Regions from separate parts of the Paenibacillus sp. alder61 genome, predicted to be linked through region 1. Evidence: predicted binding sites of a transcription regulator. Region 1 holds the regulator's gene; the other holds the start of a gene.
What was found. Region 1 encodes LexA, which represses DNA repair genes until DNA is damaged. Its sites were predicted from a motif close to CGAACATATGTTCG; they were not measured.
Positions count from the first base shown of each region.

Region 2: LBW89_RS20575 (YolD-like family protein) is a predicted target of LexA. The motif match lies at 1,908-1,921, and genes of this name have one in related genera.

Region 1 covers NZ_JAIUDG010000002.1:256,657-262,905, reverse strand. The annotation lists gene LBW89_RS03140 (1,2-dihydroxy-3-keto-5-methylthiopentene dioxygenase) at 1-220, shown strand, start outside; gene LBW89_RS03135 (FixH family protein) at 291-713, opposite strand; gene LBW89_RS03130 (HAD family hydrolase) at 752-1,546, opposite strand; gene LBW89_RS03125 (hypothetical protein) at 1,607-2,140, opposite strand; gene LBW89_RS03120 (DUF896 domain-containing protein) at 2,193-2,366, opposite strand; gene LBW89_RS03115 (LysM peptidoglycan-binding domain-containing protein) at 2,567-2,926, opposite strand; gene lexA (transcriptional repressor LexA) at 3,112-3,738, shown strand; gene glnA (type I glutamate--ammonia ligase) at 4,606-5,934, opposite strand; gene LBW89_RS03100 (MerR family transcriptional regulator) at 5,953-6,249, opposite strand, start outside.
Region 2 covers NZ_JAIUDG010000021.1:41,677-47,925, reverse strand. The annotation lists gene LBW89_RS20590 (DUF6809 family protein) at 1-115, opposite strand, end outside; gene LBW89_RS20585 (helix-turn-helix domain-containing protein) at 216-434, shown strand; gene LBW89_RS20580 (HIT family protein) at 642-1,148, opposite strand; gene LBW89_RS20575 (YolD-like family protein) at 1,536-1,877, opposite strand; gene LBW89_RS20570 (hypothetical protein) at 2,180-3,223, opposite strand; gene LBW89_RS20565 (DUF6932 family protein) at 3,223-3,759, opposite strand; partial or broken gene LBW89_RS27960 (IS3 family transposase) at 3,963-5,513, opposite strand; gene LBW89_RS20545 (pentapeptide repeat-containing protein) at 5,644-6,249, opposite strand, start outside.

The sequences.
Region 1 (6,249 bases):
GGCCATCGTATCCGGGGCAGGTACGTTCATTATCAAGGGAGACGAGCAGACCGGTTACTTTGATGTCAATCTGGTCCCGGGCGATTTGATTTCCGTACCGGAAAACACGCCTCACTTCTTTACTCTGACCGATGAACGTAAAGTAGTGGCCGTCCGTCTCTTTGTCGAGGAAGACGGATGGATCGCTCACCCTTATGAAGACCCTGCCTTTCAAAAGTAAGTCGAGCACTTGACTAAAACGCAAACAAGGCTGCTTCCGTCATGGAAGCAGCCTGTTTTTATAAAGCGGACTATTTTACCGTAAATTCCTTCGATGGCATGGAATGCTGATCCCGAGCGGTCACATGGGAAATGACATGGTATGTACCCGGTTCTTCGAATGTCTTCTCCAATACGTACATCCCTTCGCCCGAGCCGGCAACGACTTCCTTGTTGTGTTCACCCTCCGGCGTGTCGTCTTTCCAGTATTCAAACATAACCTCTTTGGCATCGTCCACGTTCTCACCTTGATGGGTGACCTTGGCTTCGAACTTGACCGGCTCCCCTGCGGCCACTTCAGCGGGACTTATCTGAAGCTCCACTTTAATCGGTTCAAGCGCATCGGCATCGGTCGCCGCATGATGGTCCGTCCCCTTCGATTTGCCGCATCCGCTTAATAACACCGCAAACAGCAGGGTCAAAGTGATGATCCAAACACCATTCCTTTTGTTCATGGCGCTTTCCTCCCTACACTCGATTCTTTTCAAAACCCTCAAGCGTATTTCGCGATGATGTCATGCAGTTCCGCCAAATGTTTGATTTCGTAGTCCGGCACAATTTCGTCGGTACGGCTGCGTCCATGCCGGTTGACCCAAACCGTGACCATCCCCACGCTCAGTCCGCCGCAGATGTCGGTCGTCAGTTTGTCGCCGACCATCAAGCTTTCCTGCGGCTCCACGCCCAGCAGTTCCAGTGCATGGCGGAAAATCGACGGATCGGGCTTTCCTTTCCCGAAGGATCCGGAAATGATAACTTCATCAAAGTAAGGCGACAGTTCCGGCACACCGTCAAGCTTTTCCTGCTGAAGGGCAGGACAACCGTTGGTTAACAGAAGCAGTTTCACCTTGCCCTTCAATTCGTCGAGAATGCGGAAGGTTTCTTCATACACATGAGGGCGGGAACGTCTTTCCTTGCCGAACTGCGCGGCCAATTCCCCGGCGAGCGCCTCGTTCTCCACACCGATCCCCTTTAGGCCGCGGCGCCAGGACTCCTTTTGGTAGACGGGAGCGAGTTGTTCCAGCTGGCGGAATTCCGGCTGCTCCCCCGCCGAGAAGGTCGCCCACAATCCCTCAAACGGATTGATCCCGATCATTTTGGTGAACGGAAAGGTTTCATAGGATTCGTACAATGCTCTGGCTTCCTTGCGGACCGATTCCTCCAGGGCTTCGGGATCAATCCCCGCCGCTTCACCCGCTTTTAGGCAGGTCGCTTCAAACGCTTCTTTAATACTGCGCTCATCCCACAACAAGGTGTCATCCAAATCAAAACATACCGCTTTAATGGACATATCTTCACACGCTCCCCCAAAATTGTGAAAAACCGATGTTATATTTATCTACGCTATCCCCTATCCCTTCTCAAAGGACACATGATGCAGTTTGGCATACTGCTCCAAACGTTCCCCCATCGCCTCTGTATCAAAACGGTTGCGCATACGGTAAAACACCCAATTGACGTCTTTGCTTTTCGGAATAATCGTGATTTTCCCGCGGCCCACCTTAATTTTACTGATGTTGTTAGCTTCCAACGCGCGGTCTCTGTTGAATTTGGACGTATACAGCCAGCCTTTATGAATCCGCAAATAAGGCTTTCTGAGAAAAATCGTCAACGCCAAGATCAGATAAAGAACAATGGTGACCCAGAACAACATCGAGTTGACTTCCGAAGCGTTGCCGATCAGCCCCACGACCGCATAAAGGAGAGCCAGCAAAACCAGAACTCCCGGAAGCAGGATATTTCTTCCCCTAAACACCTCGCCTTCCCCTTTGGGCCCTAACGAATACCGGGGATCCTGCCCTCCGCCGCCGATCCGGCTAGGCCCCTTCCCTTTCTTGTTCATACGAACCCGATTGCGTTCAACCTTCCTGTCAAATGAAGCCATGAACTTTCCTCCTACACCTATTGTTTATGTAAGCCAGGCCTTGCGGCCGGCATTATTTATCCACGATTTCAATCGATTCCAGCTGTTGGCGGAAATTGTTCCGGATGTTCTGCAAATAAGTTTCCCGGAGCTGTGCCCGTTCCAGCTTTTCATCCTCCGTCAGACCTTCCGTCTTGTTTTTTCGGGCCAATTCATTGATTCGCTTTACCAATGTATCTATATCCACTTTATTTCCTCCTGTCTGGTCATCCTTATTCTTAAGGCAACAATTCTTACTTTGACATGAGAAAAAGAGCTTGTCAAGGCGGCGGCCCTTAATCCAAGCTCTTTCAGTTTCTTCATATATATAGTCATCTATAGTCACCAAAACAGGACTTATATATAAACAAGGTTAGAAAGCCGTTAAACAAGCCACGCCTATCGGAATCAATCCGGGATAACGAGCATGTCCCCAGGATGAATATCGCTCACGGCTAATCCGTTCGCCCGCTTAATAGCCTCTACATACACACGCGTATCCTTCCCCCGCGGCTTATGAGCAACCGCAATCTCCCATAGCGTGTCTCCCGGCGTAACAATGACGGTTTCCTTGACATGAGAATCCCCGTCTTTGGCGGCGGCAAAAGCGGAAACCACTCCCGTACCGGTCATCGTCAACAAAATCAGTAGAAACACAATCTTCATCATGCGCCGGGTCCATTCCACCGAAGAAAAACCGAAGGCATCCCTCCAAGAGCGGGCAACCGGCTTATTATAAATACTTTGGTATGTAGTATATCTTGGCATATCGATCACTCCCAAACAAATGTTCTTGTTTTCTGATATCAATATAACACGAACACTTGTTTGATTCAATAGTTTTTTAGAACAATTGTTCGTATTTAATAGAAACGTTTAGAACTTATGTTTGTACGAACGGTAGTTCTATGTTATAATTTTTCCAAACGTTACTAATGGGGTTGATGATCGTTATGTCCAAGGTTTCCAGCCGACAACAGGCTATTTTGGAATTTATACGCAACGAAGTTCGAATGAAGGGTTACCCTCCTTCGGTACGCGAGATCGGCGAAGCGGTCGGACTTGCCTCCAGCTCTACCGTACACGGGCATCTGGACCGTTTGGAGAAGAAGGGATTTATCCGCCGGGATCCCACCAAACCGCGGGCCATCGAGCTGCTGGGACAAGAAGAATCCGATTCGCTCGGTATGTTCGCCCACAGCGTGACCCGGGTTCCGGTTGTCGGCAAGGTTACCGCCGGCATGCCGATTACGGCAACCGAGAATATTGAAGATTACTTCCCGTTACCTCAGCAATACTCCTCGGACGGTGAAATCTTCATGCTTTCCGTCGTCGGAGACAGTATGATTGAGGCGGGGATTCACAACGGGGATTATGTGATCGTTCGTAAGCAGCAGACGGCCAACAACGGCGATATTGTCGTGGCGATGACGGAAGATGACGAGGCGACGGTGAAGACTTTCTACAAAGAGAGAGACCATATCCGCCTCCAACCCGAGAATTCGACGATGGAACCAATCCGGCTCAAGAATGTGGTTATTCTCGGCAAAGTCGTCGGATTATTCCGCGACCTGCACTAATTTATTCTAGATGGTATGATGAAGAGGCTCCCTTAGCCGGGGAGCCTTTTTTAGTGTTGGCTGGTTAGACCGTCGTCAAATCGTCTTGCGGTAAATACCGCTTCATGCCGGAACGTTCTTCCCGCCAGATCTTTTTCAGCCAAAGTCTGCGCCGGTGGTATTTTTTCAAAGCGAACACCATATCGCATCAGCTCCTTGGCGTTAGCATGCCCAAAAGCTTGATTTTCATCAGTCGCGGAGTTAAATACGATGCGAGATAACCCCCGTCATATCTGGTCCGCCAAATAAGCAATTAATAAACAAAATAACAACAAGGAACCGTTTAGCACGCGGACGGATTACGTTGTATTCAAACAACTCCTACGTTCGAAGTAACGAGTACACGACGACGACGACGTTAACATCAGTTGCCTATAAGTATATCCAGTGCTCTCCCCTGCCTAGTGAACATTCCACCCCTTCCAACTTAAAAGAGATGCAAATCTGCAGGTATTTATGGCCGATACCCGAGGGAATGCGAAAAAGATGCGAATCTGCATGTTTTTCTAGCGATTTTAGAGAAACGAGCCGGTTTCGTTCAAAATACCTGCAGAATGGCAGGAATTTTTAAATTTATGTTCCGAACAAGAAAAAAACATGCAGATATGCAGAAATTCTATGTTACCAAGGTTATCTGATGAGGGCACTAGATTTATATGTATGCTGATGTTTTTATTACGGGTTACAAAAATGCAAAGTCCGGCTGGCTTACGGGTGTGGCTTAACGGGGGGGCAAAATAGGGGAAACCCCTAATCCTTACCGTCTCCCCGCCAAATGCCCCCTAACAAAAAATCCCCTGAAGCCTACGGCCCCAAGGGATTCCTCGATTAATATAATGTCATGTACTGATCGCGTTCCCATTGATGGACTTGCGTGCGGAACATGTCCCACTCGATTTCTTTCAGTTCATAGAAATGAGTCAAGGCATGGTCGCCGAGCGCCTCGGTAATGATCTCGCTGCGAATCAATTCGCCGAGCGCTTCCTTCAAGTCGGACGGCAGGCTTGGAATGCCTTCTTCCACGCGCTCTTCTTCAGACATCACATAGATGTTCCGGTCTACCGGATCCACGAGCGGCAGTTCGTTCTTGATGCCGTCGAGACCGGCCTTCAACATAACGGCCAGCGCCAGATACGGGTTAGCGGCAGGGTCCGGGTTCCGCACTTCGACACGGGTGCTGAGGCCGCGGGATGCCGGAATCCGGATCATCGGACTGCGGTTGCTGGAAGACCAAGCCACATAGCACGGCGCTTCATAGCCCGGAACCAGACGTTTATACGAGTTCACGGTCGGATTCGTGACGGCGGCAAAAGCGCGGGCATGCTTCAAGATCCCGGCCATGTAATGACGGGCTTCTTTGCTCAGGCCGAGCGTATCGCTCTCGTCGTAGAAAGCATTGACATCGCCTCTGAACAAGGATTGGTGACAGTGCATCCCGGAACCGTTCACGCCGAATAACGGCTTCGGCATAAAGGTCGCATGCAGGCCATGCTGACGCGCAATCGTCTTGACGACGAGCTTAAAGGTTTGAATTTGGTCCGCCGCCTTGATGGCGTCGGCATATTTAAAGTCGATTTCGTGCTGCCCCGGGGCCACCTCATGGTGAGAGGCTTCGATTTCAAAGCCCATTTCCTCGAGCGTCAAAACGATTTCGCGGCGGCAGTTCTCCCCGAGATCCGTAGGGGCCAAATCGAAATAACCGCCTTGGTCGTTCAATTCCATCGTTGGATTGCCCTTCTCGTCGGTTTTGAACAGGAAGAACTCCGGTTCCGGGCCGACGTTCATCGACGTATACCCCATCTCTTCGGCTTCCTTCAGCACGCGCTTCAGAATGCCGCGAGGATCCCCGGCGAACGGCGTGCCGTCAGGCATGTATACATCGCAAATCAAACGGGCTACGCGATCTTCGGCAACCCACGGGAAGATAACCCAAGTATCCAGGTCAGGGAAGAGATACATGTCCGATTCTTCAATCCGCACATAGCCTTCGATGGACGAACCGTCGAACATCATCTTGTTATCAAGCGCCTTCTCCAATTGGCTGACGGGAATTTCCACGTTCTTGATCGTTCCCAACAGGTCGGTAAATTGCAATCGGATAAAACGAACATTTTCTTCTTTGGCAATGCGTAAAATGTCTTCTTTTGAGTAACTCAAGATAACCTCTCCCTACGTTTATATTTTGAAAAAGCGGGACAGCTCCCCTTGGATCAAAGAAACCTGACCCGGTCTTTTCCCTGTGATGAGCTGCTGTTTCAACATACGATAAAGCTGTGAATCCGTCATTTCCTTTCGCTTCTCTTCCGTATCCTTCGTGATGATCGTTGCTTCACCGGAATCCTTGTTCATCGGATTCATGACCTGCTTGATCCCGGCAATGTTGACGCCTTTGTCGATCAAGCCTTTGATCTCAAGCAACCGCTCGACGTCATTGAAGGAGAATAACCGTTGATTCCCTGATGTCCGGGCGGG
Region 2 (6,249 bases), on a different contig from region 1:
TCTCCTTGAAGTTTGAAATTTCGCTATTCAACAATTTATACTCTGGATTCTTTGGTATAATCTTTTCTTCTGGTCTAATTTCTCCAAAATACAATTGCTCTAATAAGCTACTCATTCCCTCCATTGTATTTCTCATAAGAACATTTTAGCGATTTTATCGCTAAATCTCAATAGCGAATTACTCGCTAGAGTATTTTTATGTTGGAGGTGTTTGTATGTACCCAAGAATTAGAAGCTTACGTGAAGATAAGGATTTAACTCAATCTCAAATTGCTGCATACCTCAACTGTAGTCAACGTATATACAGTAATTATGAACGCGGTGAAGTTGATATTCCAACCGCCATACTCATTAAACTTGCCGACTTCCACCATACCAGCACCGATTATCTTCTTAATAGAACTAACATTAAACAAGCTTATCCCAAAGATTGAAAAAGATTTTGGGGGTACTTATTTCACTATCGTTGATTTCAGTTAACGTTCTTGTGTTCACGAACCCGAGAGGCTTAAGGAGCGCTAGCCCCTGGTGGCTCTGCCACTCAGCCTCGCAGGGTTGTCTGGCTGCATCCACTTCCCCCGACTACTCCTCTGCCAAACCGAGGGCGTCAGCCCGATGCATGAACACGGTGTTAGATGAAGTTACCTTGAGCTACTCACAAAATCCCTCATGCCCTCTCTTAGCATGCTAACCCCTTCTTCTACACTCTTCATATTCTCATCGTCATTCATATTATTCCTTGCATGTAATAATGCCGGTCTTAATGATTCTACTGAATTTCCAAATTGATACATCCATTCATATCTAGGAACCATCCATAAATGAAAGTGGTGTGTTGTATCTTCATTATAAAAATAATAGACCTTATCAATTCCCAATCGTTTTCTTTGTTCACTTCTGAGCTTATGGATTAACGAAATAAATTCTAATCGCTCTTCATCTGTTAATTCATCCATACAGTAAAAATGCCTCTTTGAAGCCAATATAACTAACCCTTTAATTGGGTAAGCAATATCCTGATGGACATGAAAGTTGCTTGATTCAAAAATCACTCCACCTGTTGAAGAAATCAAACCACTTGTCAATGCGCAGCTTACACATTCAACTTCTACTGATCTTCCATCAGCCAATGTAATTAGTCTTGGCATTATGCACCTCATAGTTTTTGATTTTGAAAAGAACTTGCATCGTAATTTCATCTAACGTTCCGCATCTATGACGCGACCCGGCCTTAGATAACTCTTAAGTTAATACGTATATTTAATTCGTTTAAAAAACGTGAAATCCTTTATCCAAGCGGCTTTTACGGTTTCACAGGGTCTGTGAATATTTCAAAAGTTGATATATTTTGTGGGCAAGTTGTGGGCATGCTCCCAACAACAAAAAAAGACTACAGAGGCATAATTGCTCCTGTAGTCTTTTCATTTACTCGGCTGCCAATATATCCTCGATCCGAATCCACTGCCATTCACCCGGACCGGTAGAAAGTTTAACCTCCCGCCGTTTAGTTTACGTCGCTTTTCTACGTTCACTTCCTATTCTCTTGGCGCGAATCCCAATTCGAGTATATCCGCCATGCCGAACCATTCGCCGTCAACCATAAAGCGGCCGGACCGTAGATCGAGCCGTTCAATTACGCCGACGACTCGCACGTCTTCGAACTCGTCAAACATGCGCAAATTAACCGGCTGTTTAGCGCGATGTGTCTCGACCAGAAAACGCGAAATCTGCTCCGTGAGCTGTCCATCGATTTCCGGACGGCTCTTGCGTTTTTCCTCATGTTGAGCGCGCAACATCGCCTCTTTATCCTCTGGCAGGATCATGCGGGAGGACTCGCATAGCATATTCGACCCCGGCGTAAGTTTGTTCGTTGACATATCCGAATCACCTCTGCGGATATTATATACCGAACAAATGTTCCTATTCAACGAGAAAATTTTACGATAGCTCTCTAATCGGATTTATCGAGCTTGGCGCGGGGCCGACGGAGAAAGAGGCTTTTTATGGCGTGAGTCAGGGAGTGGTTACCGGAGAGGATCGATTTTGTTTACGGAGACGTGGAAAAGGCCCGTGTGAAAATACGGAATTGGACTCGCGCATGAATGCTGAGAAATTCGGTGTTTTAGAGTTCATGATGAAAAAATCCCGCTAACCAGTGAAGGTGCGGGATTTTTTCTCATTATTCCACAGTTATTTCTTCGGCTTCTAGCCTCAGTAATTTATTATTACTTGAATAAACAACAAAGCCAGATACCTTCACTCTTTTTTTAAGAAATCGTTCAAGACTTTGCTCACCATCATCATTTAATAAGTAACATCTTATTTCATCATGCTTAACATCTTCAAAAACAAATGGTCGAATAATTAAACTCTTATCGTCTAAATCAACACCACGTACTTTCCCCTTACCATGTACAAATTCTTTATTCACTAGTTTTTTTGCTTGTTTTGATAATTGTTTACGCGTGTGTTTGGTTGTATTGACTATACGCTGACGAAAAGTTACACTGTTTCCTTCAAAGGAAATTGCGTCAATATTAGACTGAGAACTAGGTGTAACCTGCTTAGCATAGTGAATAATTTTTAAAACATCTCTTTCGTTATACTTTTCAACCAACCCACTTAAAATTTCTTCATCTTCTGCTGAAGCAAGTGCAGATAATAATAGCTGCATTGATTCAACAGCCATCTCATTTTGGGTAGCTAGTTCTCTAAGTTTTTCCCACGGATCCTTATTATAGCTAAACATATCCAGTTGTTCATCATCGATATCTACTTTCAAATTAGGCGATTTCAAACCTAATTTCAGACTTCCTGTAGCTGTTGTAGTAAGATCGAATGAAAGCGGAAACTCATTTGTAATAGATTTAATATCAATATTACGAGCTTTTGCAATTAAGTTTAAGGATTGTCTATTAGCGTTAGATAATTTACTTAAAAAGTTACCAACCAAGCCAATTGGCCCCTTACCTGATTGGAAATCCTCTCCATTAATTCGAATCCAAAGGTCAACATCCTTGTCAGGTTGAGATAATTTCAAATCGACTTCCTCATTTAACAATTCATTAAGACGATCTTTCATGCTGTCCACTAAATATTTTGCCGAAGGTTCATAAATGTTGAGTAATTCAGAATTATCTTTATAAGTTGATCTTATTCTTTCCAAGTTCTTTTGGGCTTCTTTTAATTTTTCTATTGTTTCTGACAAGGTGTCAATAACCATCAGATTTCACCCCCATCTAAGTATACCTTAAGTATACCCTTGCTTCGAGGAACTATAACCCAATCAGGGTCTCTTTCCGGATCCTTGTCTCTAAGCTTCCCCTTCGATCCGCCAGTGCAGAAAAAATAAGCCCACTGATTCAACATATCCTCTGAATCAGCCAGTAGTAAATGCGCTCCAAACATATTTCTAATGGCTAATTGATTATTTGGATTTAAAAACAAGGTAATTGCCTGCTTATCATGCTCATCCAAGGTAGTAAATGCTTCAGAAACAACCTCCGGTGGAATGTACGCTGCAAAATCAACATCGCCAGGTTCTTTTCTTCCTGTAACAAAGCTCCCGTCGATTAATATAGCTTTTGGTGTTAACCCGACGTCAATAAGTCTATTGATTAACCCCTTGAACATTCTCCATAGTTTTTTTCTTTTTTCCGTGAATAAGAACGCATGTTCTATATCCTTTATTGTACACTCATGAATACCTTCAGGTAAATGGTATCCATCACAAAATTCAGGGATATTATTCAAAATCAATACAGCCCTTCTTTATATAATGGTAATATTTGAGAGTATTAATTCTCCTCAATTTTCACCCATTAAAGAAGGTATGTCAATTGTTATATGATCCAAAATAAAAAAGTTACTAAACTTTAGCCAAACTTAAACATAAAATAAAAAGACCCCCGCCAGCTTGAAGCGCTCCCCGTCAAGTAGACAGTACAAAAAATAAAAGTCAATTAAGCGGCCTTGGTCCTGAATTCCATTGGACTGAGGCCGTTTAGTTTTGCTTGTAGTCTTTCATAATTGTAAAAGTGTATGTAGTCATCAATATCCTTTTTGAGTTCCTCAAAGCTTCGGTAGGTATGCAAATAATACTTTTCACATTTCAAGGTTCCCCAGAAGGATTCCATCGGTCCATTATCAATGCAACGACCCACACGGGACATACTCTGCTTTATTTTAGCTTCGTCCAACAGCTCCTTAAAGCGCAGTGATGTATACTGAAAACCGCGGTCACTATGAAGCAGCGGTGTGCTATCGGGTGCTGACTGCAGGGCTAGATCCAACGTCTGAAACACGAGAGGATTATTATTGGAGTGTCCCAGTACGTAGGAAATAATCGATTTGTCATGAAGATCAAGGATTGCGCTTAAATAGGCCTTCTGGCCATTACCGTATTTAAATTCCGTGACATCCGTTACCCACTTCTCATTCGGCGCTTCGGCCTGGAACTTACGATTAAGTATGTTCTCAGCCACCTGCTGCGGCGTAGAACGCTGGTACTTCCTTTTCTTTCTACGGATGACGGACTGGATTCCTTTAATCTTCATAAGTCGTTGCACTCGCTTAAGGTTAATCGCTTTTTGCATTTGTCGACACATATGTAGTGTTAATTGCCGGTAACCGAAGGTGCCCTCGACCTTCTCGTACAAGGACATCATAACCTCCGTCAGCTCTCTGTTCTCCATCTCGCGCTTCCCAGGAATGTGGTTAAGCCACTTGTAATAGCTTGACCTTGACACCCCGGCAGCTGCATAAAAGCTGTATACTGAGTGACTCTGCTTTTGGACAGCTTGAATGGCAAGGTAGATCTTCTCTTGCCGATGCTGGCTCAGGGACGCCTCCTTTCGAGATCTTGTAACTTTTTTAAGAAAGCATTCTCCGCTCGGAGCCGTTCGTTTTCGTACTCGAGCTTCTTCATGGCAAGCTTTTGCTGATCCGTTTCGCTTAGCTCTTCAGGCGACTTTGTACGTCCTCTGCCGTCCTGTAAAGCATCCTGACCACCTACTTCATACTTCCTTACCCATCCGTATACTTGCTGGTAAGAAACCTGGAACTGCCTTGCTGTTTTTGTATAGTCTTGTCCATTTGCAAGGCAGTAGAGGACAATGTCAATTCTCTCCTGCCATGTCGTGGAACGTCCCTTGGTCATAGCCGTTGTTCCTCCTGTATAGGCTTTTAAACTGCTATGACTATTATACTTCTTAATCCAGTTGGCGAGTTGCGTTCGACTCGCAATCCGATATTTATCAATGATTTGATTCTGCGACACCCCCCATCCAGATAATCCTTAACCGCTTGGTGCTTTAGCTCTCGGAATAACTCCGATTATGAGTGCGGATTTCTAATCCCTCGTATCCATATAACCGATAACGATGTTGCCATTTGGCTATTGTGGACTTATTAAAGCCATGCTTCCTGGCGGCTTCCTTCACTCCAATAAGGCCCCTTTCAATCTCTTGAAGGATGGCTAACTTCTCAATAGCACTGGGCTTGTCTGTAGGCATGAAAAAAAACTCCCCTCACAGTAACAGGTTTTATTATTTCACCTGTCTACTGTATGGGGAGCATATCAGCAGAGTTCTGCCTTCCGATGCTTTCGGATACCCGTTTATGTATGCTCTGGGCACTCCTCTTCTATCCCTTCACCTTCAATCCCAACAGCTTCGCAAACCCGATCGCCTGCTCGGGCGCCACGGTGCATCCCGCCAGTGCGTCTACCGGAATGTCGATTCGGTCATACGTGCACGTGCTGATATCCATCCCCTTCAGCGAGGTGTTGTTGAAATCCGCTTCGTTCAGGTCACACACGTCGAGCTCCACATCCTTGAACTTGCAGCCATAAAACGTCGCATTCTGCAAAACACTGCCTGTAAAGCGCACCTGCTTGAGCGAAGCCTCGCCGAAATCGGACAGGTTCATGATACAGTTTTCAAAGGTGACGAACCCGAGGTTGGCCTTGCTCAGATTGATGCCGGTCAATTTGCAGTCCTTGAAATGGACGCGGTGGATCACACCTTTTTGCAAGACGGCATTGGACAGGTCGCAGTTTTCCAGAACCGCGTCGGTCAGGTCCATCCGGTCGAAAGTGGTATGGGCAAAAGAACATCCGCGCAGCCTTACTTTGGCCAAAATGCACCGATCCATGACCTCATATTCGAACCGGTCGCCGCTGAGCAGCCCGTTCACTAGTTCACGGTCCTCGTCCTCCAGGACATCCTCCCACCGTGCCTCGTTCAACTC